One region of the Alkalibacillus silvisoli genome, then DNA from elsewhere that is predicted to be linked to it. Evidence: predicted binding sites of a transcription regulator. Region 1 holds the regulator's gene; the other holds the start of a gene.

The links. Region 1 encodes NrdR, which represses ribonucleotide reductase genes. Its sites were predicted from a motif close to AACACNATATATNGTGTT; they were not measured.
Region 2: a site for NrdR is predicted at 4,981-4,998, ahead of ABDZ63_RS05745 (vitamin B12-dependent ribonucleotide reductase). Genes of this name have one in related genera too.

Annotation. Positions count from the first base shown of each region.
Region 1 covers NZ_BAAACZ010000009.1:88,491-96,553, forward strand. Annotated here, with positions in the region: gene ytaF (sporulation membrane protein YtaF) at 1-611, shown strand, start outside; gene coaE (dephospho-CoA kinase) at 622-1,224, shown strand; gene ABDZ63_RS04605 (glyceraldehyde-3-phosphate dehydrogenase) at 1,340-2,359, shown strand; gene nrdR (transcriptional regulator NrdR) at 2,646-3,110, shown strand; gene ABDZ63_RS04615 (replication initiation and membrane attachment family protein) at 3,131-4,516, shown strand; gene dnaI (primosomal protein DnaI) at 4,533-5,465, shown strand; gene ytxC (sporulation protein YtxC) at 5,544-6,359, shown strand; T-box leader at 6,431-6,659, shown strand; gene thrS (threonine--tRNA ligase) at 6,753-8,063, shown strand, end outside.
Region 2 covers NZ_BAAACZ010000009.1:302,982-311,044, reverse strand. Annotated here, with positions in the region: gene ABDZ63_RS05765 (M24 family metallopeptidase) at 1-776, opposite strand, end outside; gene aroQ (type II 3-dehydroquinate dehydratase) at 778-1,224, opposite strand; gene ABDZ63_RS05755 (YqhR family membrane protein) at 1,276-1,758, opposite strand; gene ABDZ63_RS05750 (SA1362 family protein) at 1,945-2,292, shown strand; gene ABDZ63_RS05745 (vitamin B12-dependent ribonucleotide reductase) at 2,334-4,886, opposite strand; gene ABDZ63_RS05740 (rhodanese-like domain-containing protein) at 5,222-5,614, shown strand; gene gcvPB (aminomethyl-transferring glycine dehydrogenase subunit GcvPB) at 5,787-7,256, opposite strand; gene gcvPA (aminomethyl-transferring glycine dehydrogenase subunit GcvPA) at 7,249-8,063, opposite strand, start outside.

The sequences.
Region 1 (8,063 bases):
CGTTGTTACTTAGTTTCGCAGTCAGTTTTGACAGTTTCTTTTTTGGTTTAACGTATCGTGTCCGTTCGATTAGAGTGAAACCATACACGATTTTAATGGTTGGAGCCTTCACAGCTTGTAGTTTTTTACTTGGTGGTTGGATTGGTGAACTTGTCATGTTCATCATGCCATTTATTTCACAATTTTTAGGTGGGTTAATTTTCATTGCAATCGGTACATGGGTGCTTTGGCAATGGTTACAAGACCAAAAACAAAAAGTTAAATATTACAGTCGGGTTCAAGAAATGACTCTCAATTTGAAAACATTATGGGAAATACTAAAACGTCCACAAGTTGCTGACCGTGACCGTTCAGGTTCGATCACGGGTATGGAATCAGTCATCGTCGCAATAGCATTATCATTAGATTCTTTCGCTAGTGGTATTGGTGCAGCTTTCTTTGAAATTCCAGCATTCGTTGTCGCAGGCGTTGTAGGTTTAGCGTCAATGTTTTTCTTAATTTGTGGTATAGGTCTTGGTAAATGGATGCATCGTTTTGCTTGGGTACACCCGCTTTCATTTATACCAGGGTTAATTTTAATAAGCTTAGGGATTTGGAACTTTATAAGGTAGGGAATTGATTATGACATTAGTTATTGGATTAACAGGCAGTATTGCAACAGGTAAATCAACTATTTCAAACATGCTGATTGATTGGAGCTTTCCAGTAATCGATGCAGACACAATATCAAGAGAAGTCGTGCAAGTAGGTGAAGAAGCTTATGAACAAATCGTTGCGACTTTTGGAAGGCAAGTATTACAAGAAGATGGTTCTTTAAACAGGGAAGCTTTAGGTAATATCGTTTTTCAAGATGAATCAAAAAGAAAAAAGCTGAATCAAATTATGCATCCCAAAATCCGAAAGAGGATGTTAGAAAGACGTGATCAGTATGTCTCAAATAACGTGGAACTTGTAGTAATGGATATTCCGTTACTTTTTGAGAGTGATTTGTTTCATTATGTAGATAAGGTGCTAGTCGTCTATGTTGATCCTGATATACAGCTTGATCGACTGACTAAACGTGATGAAATTTCAGCTGAGAAAGCTTTAGAACGAATTAACGCACAAATCCCGATCACTGAAAAAAAGGACCTGGCTGATACTATTGTCAATAACGGTGGTTCTATAAAAGAAAGTGAAGATCAATTAAAAGACATTTTAAATACTTGGGGAATAGAGGTTTAAACTTAAATTTTGTCCATTTTTATAAAAAACTCCTCACATTTCTAACTTAATGTGTTATACTAATATCAATAAAACAACAAAAAGTATAACATAAAGTTATTGAGGGGGACTTTAAATGAGTGTAACAAAAATAGCAATAAATGGTTTTGGGCGAATAGGTAGAATGGTATTTCGCCGTGCGATGAAAGAACAACAAGTAGAAATTGTAGCAATTAATGCAAGCTATCCAACAGAAACGTTAGCTCATTTAATTAAATATGATTCAGTACACGGAGCGTATGAAGGCTCTGTTGAGGTTGTTAATGATGAATTAGTTGTAGATGGGCATAAAATTATGAAGGTTTCAAACCGTAATCCTGCTGAATTACCATGGGATGAATTAAATGTTGATGTTGTTGTTGAAGCAACAGGTAAATTTAATTCAAATGACAAAGCAGGAGCACATATAGAAGCAGGGGCTAAAAAGGTCGTACTTACTGCCCCAGGAAAACCAGCTGATCAAACGATTGTGATGGGGGTTAATGAAGAAACTTATGACCCTGAAAAGCACCATGTTATTTCAAATGCTTCGTGCACGACGAACTGTTTAGCACCAGTCGCTAAAGTATTGCATGAAAAATTCGGAATTGAAAATGGATTAATGACGACCGTTCACGCGTTTACAAATGATCAACAAAACTTAGATAATCCTCATAAAGATTTAAGAAGAGCTCGTGGATGTACACAATCAATCATCCCAACATCAACAGGAGCTGCTAAAGCGATTAATGAAGTTTTACCGAGCTTAACCGGAAAATTACACGGAATGGCATTACGTGTCCCGACTCCTAACGTTTCTTTAGTAGACCTAGTTGTTGACCTAGAACAAGATGTTACTGAAGAACAAGTTAATCAAGCATTCCATGATGCTGTGAATGGAGAATTAAATGATTATCTATCGATTAATGATGACCCGTTAGTTTCAATTGATTACACAACTTCACCTTATTCATCTATTGTAGATGGTTTATCAACGATCGTAATGGATGATCGTAAAGTAAAGGTCTTAGCATGGTATGATAATGAGTGGGGCTATTCATGTCGAGTAGTTGACTTAGTGAAATACGTAGGAAACCAATTATACGTTCATCAATAAAATATAATTTAAGCTTAATAAGCTGCTTCAACAGTTATAAACCTTTAACTATTGAAGCAGTTTTTTTATTTAGGTTATATACTCAAAAGTGGTTCGTCTGTTGTCTTTCAAAGAACCTAAATCACAATGAAGTCTAAGTTACCCATTTAAAATATTAATAAATACTTGGCGATGGTTTTTGTTTTTCTTTATAATGAAATAAGGCAGAACCCATTAAAATTATGAACTTTTTGTTATAATAAACAAAATAGTATTATTGAAAATATGTTTTTGAGGTGGCTAACATATGAGATGCCCAAATTGCGATGATAAAACCACAAAAGTTTTAGATTCAAGGCCAATTGATCAAGGTAAATCGATTAGACGTCGACGTGAATGTGATGATTGTCATTATCGATTTACAACTTTTGAGCGCGTTGAGGAAATTCCACTTATTGTCGTGAAAAAAGAAGGTACGAGAGAAGAGTTTAACCGAGAAAAGTTAAAGCGTGGTTTAATAAAATCTTGTGAGAAGCGACCCGTTTCATTAGAGCAAATCGAACAAGTCGCCTTTGATGTTGAGAAGGATTTAAGAGATCAAGGTAACTCAGAGATTTTAAGTCAAGATATTGGGGAATTGATAATGGGTCGGTTAGCTGAAGTTGATGAAGTGGCTTATGTTCGATTTGCTTCAGTTTATCGACAATTTAAAGACATTAATGTATTTATGAATGAGTTACATGATATGATTAACCGTACGAAGAATAGTTAGATAGAAACAAGAGGGGAGTGATGATCGTGCAAGAGCGGATGAAGCATTTATTACCTAATGATCAAATGCAAATAATTAAGCAAACAACGTTTTTTGAAGATGCGGATTCTGTTCTAACACTGCTTTATCAGCCGTTAATCGGCAAGGAGAGTGTGGCTTTATATCAAGCCTTGTGGCGCTCATCGACCTCCCAATTATCACAATCACAAATCTCGCATCATTATATGATGAGTCTTTTAAATATAACATTAGATGATCTATATGAAGCGCGTAAAAAGCTTGAAGGAATTGGGTTATTAAAGTCATTTAAAGAAGAGGATAGTTTCCGGACTTTTTATTATTTATTAAGACGGCCTGTTTCGGCTTTTCAATTTTTTGATCATCCAACTCTATCAGTTTTATTAGAACATCACGTTGGAAAAGAAGCGCATCAACAATTACAAAAGCGACTTGCACCAAAACCTTCAATATCATCAAACGTAGAAGATGTGACTCTTAGTTTTGATGATGTATTTACAACTGTCGCACATAAAAAACAGCCCCCTAAAAGAGAAGCTGATGAATCACTGGTTATTCAAACTGACTTGCCATTAGAATGGTTATACAAAATGCTAACTCAACAACAAATAGAACCGAAAAATATTCTAACGAATGCTAATTTGAATTACATGGAAAAAATAATCAAAATCTATGATGTTGACTATTTAGAGTTGGAGAAGGCATTGCTTTGGGCTGTAAATGAGGATGCAGGTTTTGACCGTCAAGAATTTCTTGATATGTGTAAAGATATTTATTATAAAAAGCATGGTACGGTCCCACCACGATTGTATACAAAAGGACAAGCACATAAAGTAGGTCAGGATGAGGTAGTAGAGGCAACGTCCAATGAACAACCTGAATCGAAACAGAACCAATTGATTCAACATTTTGACCAAATTACCCATCGTGAATTGCTAGAGGACCATTCAAGTTCTGGAATCGCTTCAATGAAAGAGATTGAAATGATTACGAATCTAATGGAAGAGCATGGATTATCCCAACCTGTTATGAATGTATTAGTTCACTACGTATTAAAGAAAAATGGGAATAAATTAAATCGTAATTATATGGATACAATAGCTGCCCATTGGAGTCGTGAAGGTGTAAATACAGCTAAAGCTGCAATGGATATGGCGAAGAAGGAACATCATATGTATCAAACGTGGCAACAAAAAAAGAAACAAAAACAGCAGAAATCTACAAGTAAATCTAAGGAAGTATTACCGAAATGGTTTAAAGAGCAAAAACAACAAAAAAACGAACCTCAAAAAACAGATGAAAATAAAAAACTAGAAGATTCAAAAATAGAAGATTCAAATGAGGATTTAGAAGCTTTCTTTAAAAGCTTTTCACAATCGAAACAATGAATGAAGGATGATTTTAATGGAACCCATTCAATCTACGCTCAAAAACTGGTTGAAAAATAACGATCATTTTCAAGCATCGATGAAAGAAATGCGAGATAAAGTGTTATCTTCAGAACGTGTCAAAAAGTTATTAAAAGAACACCCAGAACTAACTGAAAGCCAAATTGAGTCACAATTAATGAAGTTGTATGAATATGACGATCAATCACTTAACTGTGAGAAGTGTAAGTCATTACAAAGTTGTATTAATGTCATTCCAGGTTACGTTCCAGAAGCCCGAGTACAAAGCGGAAAAGTTAAGTTAATCTATCATGAATGCCAAAGAAAAGAAAAAGAACTTTATATGCAAAAGCAACGCTCTTTTGTTCAAAGCTTACACATGCCAAGAGAGATTCATGAAGCATCTTTCTCTCAAATAAAACTAGATGCTTACGGAAGAACAGAAGCCCTCCAAAAAGTACAGCAGTTTTATGAACGTGGGGATCAACTACCTAATAAAGGTTTATATTTGCATGGGAGTTTTGGAGTTGGAAAAACTTATTTATTAGCTGCTTTAGCTAATGAGTTAGCTAAAAAACAAATTGACACACTCTTAATTTTTATGCCTGAATTTGTTAGGGAAATGAAAGCATCGATTACAGACTCAACGATTAATCAAAAGATTGACAAATTTAAACGTGCATCAGTTTTAATTTTTGATGATATTGGTGCTGAATTTTTATCTCCGTGGTTTAGAGATGAAGTATTAGGTGCAATTTTACAGTTTCGAATGATGGAACGTCTTCCTGTATTTTTTACATCGAATTATGATTTAAATGAACTAGAGAAAATGTTAGCCAAAGCAGGACGAGGTGACGTTGAGGAACTTAAAGCGGCTCGTATTATGGAGCGAATTAGTCAAGTGAGTGAACCTGTACAAGTAACCGGAGCAAATCATCGCGACCAATAAATATTGGTCGCTTCTTTCATGTTTTCAAACTTGCTTTCATAAACTGTAATACCTTGTTCTATGAAAGAGGGATGTGGAGTGAAAGAAACAAGTTTAGTATTTAAAAATGAGTACGAAGCAAAACAGTTTTACTTGTACTTAATGACAGTTAACTTCAAAGGAAATGTACATGCTTACGAAAATACTGTTTGGTTGTCCAATAATTTATTTGTGAAGCGGACGAGCTTAGTTGATTTAATTTTTCCGTATATTTTAGATACTTATGTACCTAGAATTTCACAAAAGATTTTACGAGAGGCTTATTATTTTGATGATGATGAGATTGAGCAAATCATACCATTTGTCGTTTCATTAAGTACTGCTCCAAAAATGTTGCACAGTGAATTGAATGATTCACTGTATGAACGATTAGTTCATTATATTTTTAATCAAGAGAATACAACAAGTTTAGAAATGGAACATCTTTATGAACAACTCTTTTCTCAAGAAGGGGATTGGTATGAAATCGTTGGGTTTGGCATTGAAGAATGGCAAGGTGAGTTACATTTTCAAGATCGAATGGAGCAGTTGAGAAGCTTTATTGATGGTCAAGAGCCTTATTATGAGCATGTTATTGTTTATTACAAGCAAGATGCTATTTTGTTTGAAGGTAATGGTAAGTTAATTCAAGATCAGATTCTATCATCTGCGACAACTCCGTTTCAAGAAATTATGGACCAAACGAAAGTGATCGGTAAATTATTAGCGATTGCTCCGAATCGAGTGGATGTTTATGCTTCAAATGATCGCATTCATGAAATTTATAGTCTAATGAACATTTTCCAAGAAAGAGTTTGTCTATACCCGATTAATCAATTTCCGCATTATTTTGAAATGAATAATAAAAGACAATAAATAATCTGTGAAGTTAGCTCTTGATTTTCCTACTTAACATCGTTATAATACGTACATAATAAAGTAAATACGGTTATGCATTGAAGAGGACAAGAGCAATTTGATCCAACTTTACAGAAAAGAAAGCCTTGGCTGCGAGCTTTCAAGTATGACTTATTGTTTACCACCTCCGAGCATTCATTGTGAACTTGAACTTGTATACAATTCTAGCAATGAACGTCTATCGGCGATAACGATCTCTTGAGAGCTGCATGGTGCAGAATCAGGGTGGAACCACGGGTATAAACACTCGTCCCTTTTATATTAAGGGATGAGTGTTTTTTGTTTTATAAAACAGCTTTTGTACGAGTCACATCAGACGTCAAAGTAAATAAGTGGAAAGGTGGATGTAAAATGAGTGAAATGATTCAGATCAAGTTCCCAGATGGAAATGCTAAGGAGTTTCCAAAGGGTACGACGATAGAAAATATAGCAGGGGATATAAGCTCTGGGTTGAAAAAGCAGGCATTAGCCGGTAAATTCAACGGCGAAATGGTTGATTTAAGAACCGAACTTCATCAAGATGGAGACATTCAAATCATCACATACCGCGACGATGACGGCATCGACGTTTTAAGGCACTCAACTGCTCATTTAATGGCACAAGCAATTAAACGATTGTATGGCGATGTGAAATTAGGAGTAGGACCAGTCATTGAGGGTGGTTTCTATTATGATTTAGACATGGAAGATACAATTACACCTGAAGATCTACCAAAAATCGAAAAAGAAATGAAAAAAATAGTCGATGAAGCATTAGAAATTAGAAGGGTAGATGTATCTCGTGAAGAGGCTCAACAACGCTATCAAGAAATTGGTGATGATTTAAAGCTTGAATTAATCAATGATATTAAAGAAGGTGAACAAGTTTCGATCTATGAACAAGGTGAATTCTTTGACCTTTGCCGTGGAGTCCATGTGCCGCATACAGGTAAAATTAAAATATTTAAACTGTTATCAATCTCAGGTGCGTATTGGCGCGGTGATAGCGATAATAAAATGCTTCAACGTATTTACGGAACAGCGTTTGAGAAAAAAGGTCAATTAGAAGAACATTTACGTCTCCTTGAAGAAGCGAAAGAGCGTGATCACCGTAAATTAGGTAAAGAACTTGAAATCTTTACTGTTTCACAAAAAGTTGGCCAAGGTCTACCGTTATGGTTACCTAAAGGAGCAACAATTCGTCGTACAATTGAAAGGTACATTGTCGACATTGAAGAGCGTTTAGGTTATGACCATGTCTATACACCAGTGTTAGGTAGTGTTGATTTATATAAAACGAGTGGACATTGGGACCATTATCAAGATGATATGTTCCCAACTATGGAGATGGATAATGAAGACTTAGTGCTTCGACCAATGAACTGCCCACACCATATGATGGTATATAAAAATCAATTACACAGTTATCGTAATCTACCTGTTCGTATTGCTGAGCTTGGTACAATGCATCGTCATGAAATGTCAGGTGCATTGGCTGGTTTACAACGTGTACGTGGGATGACGTTAAATGATGCTCATATCTTTGCACGTCCTGATCAATTAAAAGATGAATTTACTCGAGTTGTACGGCTGATCCAAAACGTGTATAAAGATTTTGGAATTAATGATTATTACTTCCGCTTATCTTATCATGACAAAGACGATAAGGAGAAGTACGTGGAT
Region 2 (8,063 bases), 210 kb from region 1:
ATACCAGCTTTAATGCCATCCATACCACGAATTTGCGCTTGAAGTACAGTATCATAGATTTCTTTTAACTCATCATTAATTTGACCAACCGCAAAAGTTCTCGTCATGTCAGAACAATATCCTTTATAAAGCGCACCAAAGTCTAATGTAACTAATTCACCTGACTCAATGACTTTCTCTGAGGCAACACCGTGTGGTAATGCAGAACGATAGCCTGAGGCAACAATGATATCAAATGATGATGAGACAGCCCCTTGCTTTCTCATAAAGAACTCTAATTCATTAGATACCTCAATTTCTTTAACACCTGGTTTAATAACTGTTTGAATATGTTCAAATGCAGCATCAGCAATCTTAGCTGCTTCTTTAAGTATTTTAATCTCAGCATCTGTCTTCACTAAACGAAGCTGTTCTACTAGACTTGAAACAGGTATAAATTCGCATTTTAGTGCTTTTTCATATGTTTCGAATGTCTGATAGGTGACATGTTCCTTTTCAAAACCTAGTCTTTTAACGCCTAACTTTTCTACTTGATCTGAAACTTCTTGATGGATTGGCCCTTTATGTTCAACAATTTCATAACCTTCTACTTGATCTTCCGCTTGAACTGTATAACGGAAGTCAGTTATAAAGATCGCTTTTTCATGAGTTAGTAAGACAACCCCTGCAGTACCCGTAAAACCTGTCATATAACGTCGGTTTTGTCCACTCGTAATCAACATTGCATCAAGGTCATGGTTTTTAAGTTTTTCTCTTAATCGATTAATTTTCTCCATCTCAGCTCTCCCTTTCGTTTAATTTTTCTACTAAAGCAAATGCAGCAACTTTATACCCCATCGTTCCAAACCCAACAACTTGTCCAGTAGCAACAGGTGAAATGTAGGAATGATGTCTGAAGGATTCGCGGTTATGTATATTGGAGATATGAATTTCAATCACTGGAATATCGATGGCTTCAATTGCATCACGTAAAGCTACACTTGTATGAGTATAAGCTCCAGGATTGAAAATCACTCCCTCATAATGTTCATTAGCACTATGAATCCAATCAATTAATTCCCCTTCATGGTTGGATTGAAAAGCATCTAAGTGAAATGATAAGCGTTGAAGGTATTCTTTTAATTCATCTTCAATTTCTAGTAAGGTTTGCTGTCCGTATTGGTCTTCATTTCGCTGACCTAATAAATTCAAGTTAGGTCCGTTTAAAACTAATAGCTTTTTCATCAAGCCTATTCTCCCCTTCAATCCCATTCCACTTATCAGTTTATCATATAATTAACCGTTTTGTGATACTTTTCGCATAACTCTTTGATCGTGGTGTTCATATGAAATTGTGTAGCCGATAAATACTCCATATAATATAAATTGGCTCATTGTAGTTGCAATTGTATCAAGATCTAAAGAAAAAAAGTCTGGTACATATGAAAATAGTGGGTTTAAAAAAGCAAACACAATAAACCACAATGCTACACCATAAAGTAGCCCCGGATACATACCGCGAAGCTTTTTAAACAACAGGTAATAAATAAGAGCGGGTACTATACCGATAAGACCAAGTATTATGACACTAATTAATTCACTAATCCAACCAGTCGTCCAATCACCATCAAAAAACGACCTTATAAAAAATGAAGCATGTGAAACATCTGTAAAAGATAGATAATAAGCAACGGAACCAACTATACCAAAAAGAATAGCCCCAACAAATCCAGCAAATAAACTTTTCAAAAAGACTGAAGATTGTTTTTCCTTTTCCATATTAAACACCCCTTTTCACGCAATAGTTTGTACGAAATTATAGAGTTTCATTCGATTTGTGTATATATTTCAATTTCAGTTAAAATTATTCTAAGAAGCGTATAAAATTGGTTAAACGTGGTATAATGTAATCAGATAATTATAGATTTGTACGGTCTTAAATCTAGTTTATGAAAGGAGTTTAATATGCCAAAAGGGAAAGGCGCAATCCTGTTGTATGTAATTGGTGGTTTAGCTATTATTGGAATCTTAGGTCAACTAGCGACCAATCCTTTAGGGTTTATTCAAAGTATCCTCATGATGCTTGGTATCGCAGCTTTAATTGGGGCAGCTGTTTACTATTTTTTAATTTTTCGCGGGCGAAATCGGGGCGTAGGTCAAAGTTATAAAAAAGCCGTTCAACAGTCGAAGCAAAAGTATGGAAGTGTTGATCGAAACATGGGTTACAATTCACATATCGAAAAACCAAAGAAAATTAATAGACGTAAACCCCAACGAACTCACTTAAAAGTCATTAAAGGAAATAAAAAATAGAAAGCGTTAGACTTATTAAGAGTCTAACGCTTTCTTTTACCTTATAGTCCACATTTAAGTTGTGCACCGCAATTCGTACAAGTATTACAACCACCTACATCTTCAATATTCCCCTTACGACATACAGGGCAAGTATCTCCAACTTCAGAGCCAATTGTAACATTTGTTTTGTCTAATTCCTGTACAGTATCCATTAAAACGACTTTTTGCTCTTCTTCTTCAAACAATTCTGTTTGCTCAGAGAAGCCATTCTCCTCTGCTTTTAACGTTAGTACCTGGGTATCACGGCTTCCATCTACATAAACCGTACCACCCTTTGCTCCACCTTTGTATAACCGTTGATAAACTTGTTCCACTTGATCAACACGATATCCTTTCGGTGCATTAACTGTTTTTGAAATTGAACTATCAACCCAACGTTGGATGACACATTGCGTATCCGCGTGAGCTTCTGGCTCAAGTTCCATAGCAGTTACAAACCATTCAGGTAGCTCAGTTTGATCGGCTTGAGGGTTCTTTTCAAAGTAATCTTGTGCTATATCAGCTTTAACTTCGATAAATTTACCCAAACGGCCGCTTCGATAATACGTAAAGGAGAAATAAGGCTCTAATCCTGTTGAAACGCCAACCATTGTACCCGTAGAACCAGTTGGTGCAACAGTCAATAAATGGCTATTACGAATTCCATACTTTAAGACACCTTCTCGAATATCTTCAGGCATCTTCTTCATATAACCAGTGTTTACAAACTGTTCACGTAATACTTGTGTCTCTTCATCTGTTTCACCGATTAAGAATGGGAAGCTTCCTTTCTCCTTTGCTAATTCAATCGACGTACGATAAGCAGTTGTAGCGATTGCTTCAAATATTTGATCGACTAAATGATTACCCTCTGCAGTACCATACGCTGTTTCGCAGTAAATAAGTAAATCATGTAACCCCATAACACCTAAACCAACACGACGTTCTCCTAAAGCTTGTTCTCGGTTTTCATCCAAGAAATACGGTGTTGAATCAATTACGTTGTCTTGCATACGCACGCCTACCTCTACCGTTTGCTTTAGCTTTTCAAAATTTGGCTGTTTTAACTCTTCCTCAGCAATTGCCGCTAGATTAACTGCTGCTAAATTACAAACCGAATACGGTGCTAGAGGTTGTTCGCCGCAAGGATTAGTCGCAACAACTTTTTGACCATAGGCTTTAGCATTTGTTTCCTTGTTTGCATTATCAATAAAGAAAATGCCTGGTTCTGCTGAATAAGTCGCACAGATATTAATTAAATTCCATAATTCCTTTGCTTTAATTTGTTTATAGACTCTCGTTGAAAAACCTAATTGCTCCCATTCACGCACATCACCATATTCGCTCCAATGTTCGTTATAATATGCCATTTCCTCCTCAGAATAATGTTCTACATCTGGGAATCGAAGTTCGTAAACATCATCATTCTCAACAGCTTCCATGAATTCATCTGTAATACAAACAGAAATATTGGCACCTGTTAAAAATTCTGGATTATGGACACTATATGTGCCACCATCTCGTAATTTTTGCTCTGCTTCACGAATGTTTTCTTCTGTAAAACCGCCTAATCCTTCAATGTGCTTATAATTAGCAATACCTTGATATAGCTGTAACTCTGAATTCGATAATGGCGTAAAATTCAATTTATCTTTAGCCAATTGTTGGATCGTTTCATCTTCTATATTCTCTATTAAATACCTTAAGATTCGTGGGTTTTGCATTTTAGAAATAATAAATTCAATAATATCAGGGTGCCAATCATTTAACATAATCATTTGAGCACCACGTCTTGAACCACCTTGCTCGACTAAATGTGTAAGCTTTGCAATATCATCTAACCACGAGACAGAACCAGAAGATTTACCATTAACACCACGGGCTAACGCATTACGAGGTCTTAATGTTGATCCATTTGTACCTACACCACCGCCACGAGACATAATTTCCATTACTTGCTTACGGTGATCACTAATTCCTTCTCGGGAATCTTTAACAAATGGCATAACATAACAATTAAAATAAGTAACATCAGTATTCGACCCTGCACCATACAAAACACGACCTGCTGGTACAAACTTCAATGCTGATAATTCTCGATAAAACTTCTCGAACCACTCTTGGCGCTTTTCTTCGGTTTGTTCAACTTCAGCTAAACCAGTCGCATTACGTAGTGCGATTTGTTCGTAATAAATTTCTAGAGGTTTATCTATTACACTAAGTGGTCTTTCTATTAAACCGGTCTTTTGTGACTCTTCAGATTCTAGTACATGAACGTACTCATCTTCCACTTTTACAACCGCCTGAGTACCGTTTAGTTCAACAATATATCCAGTCCCTCGAGCTGGGAATTTCGGGTCTTCTTTAATCGTTAAAACGACAAAGTCACCCTCTTTAATTGTTTTCTTTTCCGTATCTTTAAACGCATAACGATCTAACATGACTAACCGAGAAACACCTTGATGTGTCGTATGCATATCAGGTGTAATAGGGTGCACGTGAGGAAATTCTTTGATGTCTTCGTTCAATTGTGCAATGTCCAAATTAATTTGTTTATCTTTTATATCTTGCATTACGTTACCTCCTTCACGTAAGATAGAATCGTTATGTTTTTATATCATAACGATTCTATCTAATCTATAATTACAGTATCAAAACAGAATCAATAAATCAATATATTGTATTGTTATTTTTATAAAACATCCATATGTAGTGTTTTACTCATAATCTAACTAAAAAGTCAACAGCTCACTAATAAGAATTCCTTACTTTTTTGTTAAGCATTTTAAACAATTAGAATAACACGATTAACTCGTTAATAGAATAACTTAGAAAAAATCTTTGAAACAAACACAAAACACTCTTATAATAAATATGGGACTGAACAAGAAGAAAGAGGGGAAGCATAATGGAAGCATTATTAATTATACTTGTTGCGATTGCTGTTTTAATATTATTTGCTGTATTTAGAAACATGCGTATGCAAAAGCATTTAAGAACCTTAACAGAGGAACAGTTTAAAGAAGGCTATAGAAAGGCTCAGTTAATTGATGTTCGTGAACCAAAGGAATTTGAAAGAGGTCATGTTTTAGGCGCACGTAATATTCCACTTTCCCAATTAAAGCAAAGAATGGGCGAAGTAAGAAAAGACCAACCTGTTTACCTATACTGTCAACGTGGTTCAAGGTCGATGAAAGCAGCTAACAAACTACGTAAAAATGGCTATGAAGGACTTCACCAATTAAAAGGTGGCTTTAGTAAGTGGACAGGTAAAATCAAAGTGAAGAAAAAAGCATATTAAAGCAAGATGAGTTAAAATTTGAGAGACTGGGACGAAAGAATTTAATTAAGAATCCGAATTACTTGAAGTTTGATTGGATTATACCTGCTAAGGAAATATATAGTTAAAATACAAAAAGCAGTTCAGTTTAGAGTGACATGCACTCTAAACTGAACTGCTTTAATTTTAATGTTTATTCTTCACGATAAAAGCGTAAGACTGGTTTTCTTGCCGCTGTTGTTTCATCCATACGATCTACAACCGTAGTGTGTGGTGCTTCTTGCACTTTCTCTGGGTCTTCTTTTGCCTCATTTGAAATTTGAATCATGGCATCGATGAACTCATCTAAAGTTTCTTTCGCTTCTGTTTCAGTCGGTTCAACCATTAACGCCTCTTCAACATTTAATGGGAAGTAGATTGTTGGTGGGTGGTAACCAAAATCCAATAGACGTTTTGCCATATCAAGTGTTCTTACACCCATCTTCTTCTGGTTCTTACCTGACAATACAAATTCGTGTTTACAATGCTGATTAAATGGTAGTTCAAATTCTTCTTCTAATCGGCGCATCATATAATTCGCATTTAAGACCGCATTTTCACTAACTTGCTTTAAGCCATCTGGTCCCATTGAACGGATATACGTATACGCACGAACATTAATGCCAAAGTTTCCATAATAAGGCTTAATTCTTCCAATGGATTGTGGACGGTCATACTCAAAGAAGTATTCACCTGAATCACGCTTAGAAACTAATGGCTTCGGTAGATAAGGTGCAAGTTCTTTAGTTACACCGACCGGTCCAGAACCAGGACCACCACCGCCGTGAGGACCAGTGAAAGTTTTGTGTAAGTTTAAGTGTACAACATCAAAGCCCATGTCACCTGGACGTGTATAACCCATAATGGCATTTAAGTTAGCACCATCATAGTATAGACGCCCTCCTGCATCGTGTAGAATTTTAGCCATTTCTAAGATGTGCTCTTCAAATAAACCTAGCGTATTTGGGTTCGTTAACATTAAAGCAGCAGTATTTTCATCGACTACTCGCTTTAGGTCTTCTAGGTCGACTAATCCATTTTCATTTGACTTAACAGTAACCGCTTCAAGACCTGCTACTGTAACTGATGCTGGGTTTGTTCCGTGAGCTGAGTCAGGGACGATAACCTTTGTACGGTGATCATCACCATTTGCCTCATGAAAAGCACGGATCATCATTAGACCAGTCCATTCACCTTGTGCGCCCGCTGCAGATTGTAATGTAACAGAATCCATTCCCGTAATTTCACTTAAAGATTCTTGTAAATCATACATTAACGCTAATGCACCTTGAACAGAAGTTTCCTCTTGATATGGATGAACCATACTAAACCCTGGAATTCGTGCAATATCTTCATTAATTTTTGGGTTATACTTCATCGTACATGAACCTAAAGGATAAAAACCAGAATCAACTCCATGATTACGTGTTGATAACGCTGTATAATGACGCATAATTTGCAGCTCGCTTACCTCTGGTAGATCTGGGGCATCTTTACGTATATATTCATTAGAAAACTCTTCATCAAGATTAAGGTCCTCTACATCTAAGTCAGGTAAATGATAACCTTTACGACCTTCTTTGCTTAATTCAAAAATCACTGAAAAATCTTGCTCATTAGCCATTAGCTTCACCCACTTCCTTAACAAATTGATTGATTTCTTCCTTCGATCGAACCTCTGTAACAGCTACTAACATATGGTTTTCAAGACTTGAATTGTTTCGACCTAAGTCATAACCACCAATGAAGCCTTTTTGTAGCAACATTTCATTCACTTCTGATACAGGCTTATTTAATTTAACGATAAATTCATTAAAGAATGCTCCATCATGCAACGTCTCAAAACCTGCTTTTTCAAATGACTTCTTTGCATAGCGTGCTTTCTTCATGTTTAGTTCAGCCATTTCACGGACACCTTCTTTACCAAGAGCTGTCATAGCTACTGATGATGCTAATGCATTTAAAGCCTGATTTGAACAAATGTTTGAAGTCGCTTTATCACGACGAATGTGCTGTTCACGAGCTTGTAAAGTTAAAACAAAGCCACGACGTCCTTCCTCATCGACCGTCTGACCGACTAAACGCCCGGGCACTTTACGCATTAATTTCTTTGTCGTTGCAAAATAACCACAATGAGGCCCACCAAACTGTGTTGGAATACCGAATACTTGTGTATCACCAACAACAATGTCAGCACCAAATTCACCTGGTGGTGTTAAATACCCTAATGCTAGTGGGTTACTTGAAACAATCATCATTGTTTTCTTTTGGTCTTCTAACATGGCTTCGACTTCTTTTAATGGTTCTACTTGACCGAAGAAGTTTGGATATTGAATAACGACACTTGCTGTTTCATCATCTAATTCGGACTTTAATTGATCTAAGTCAGTTAAGCCATTTTGGTGATCAATTTCAACAATTTCTAAATTAA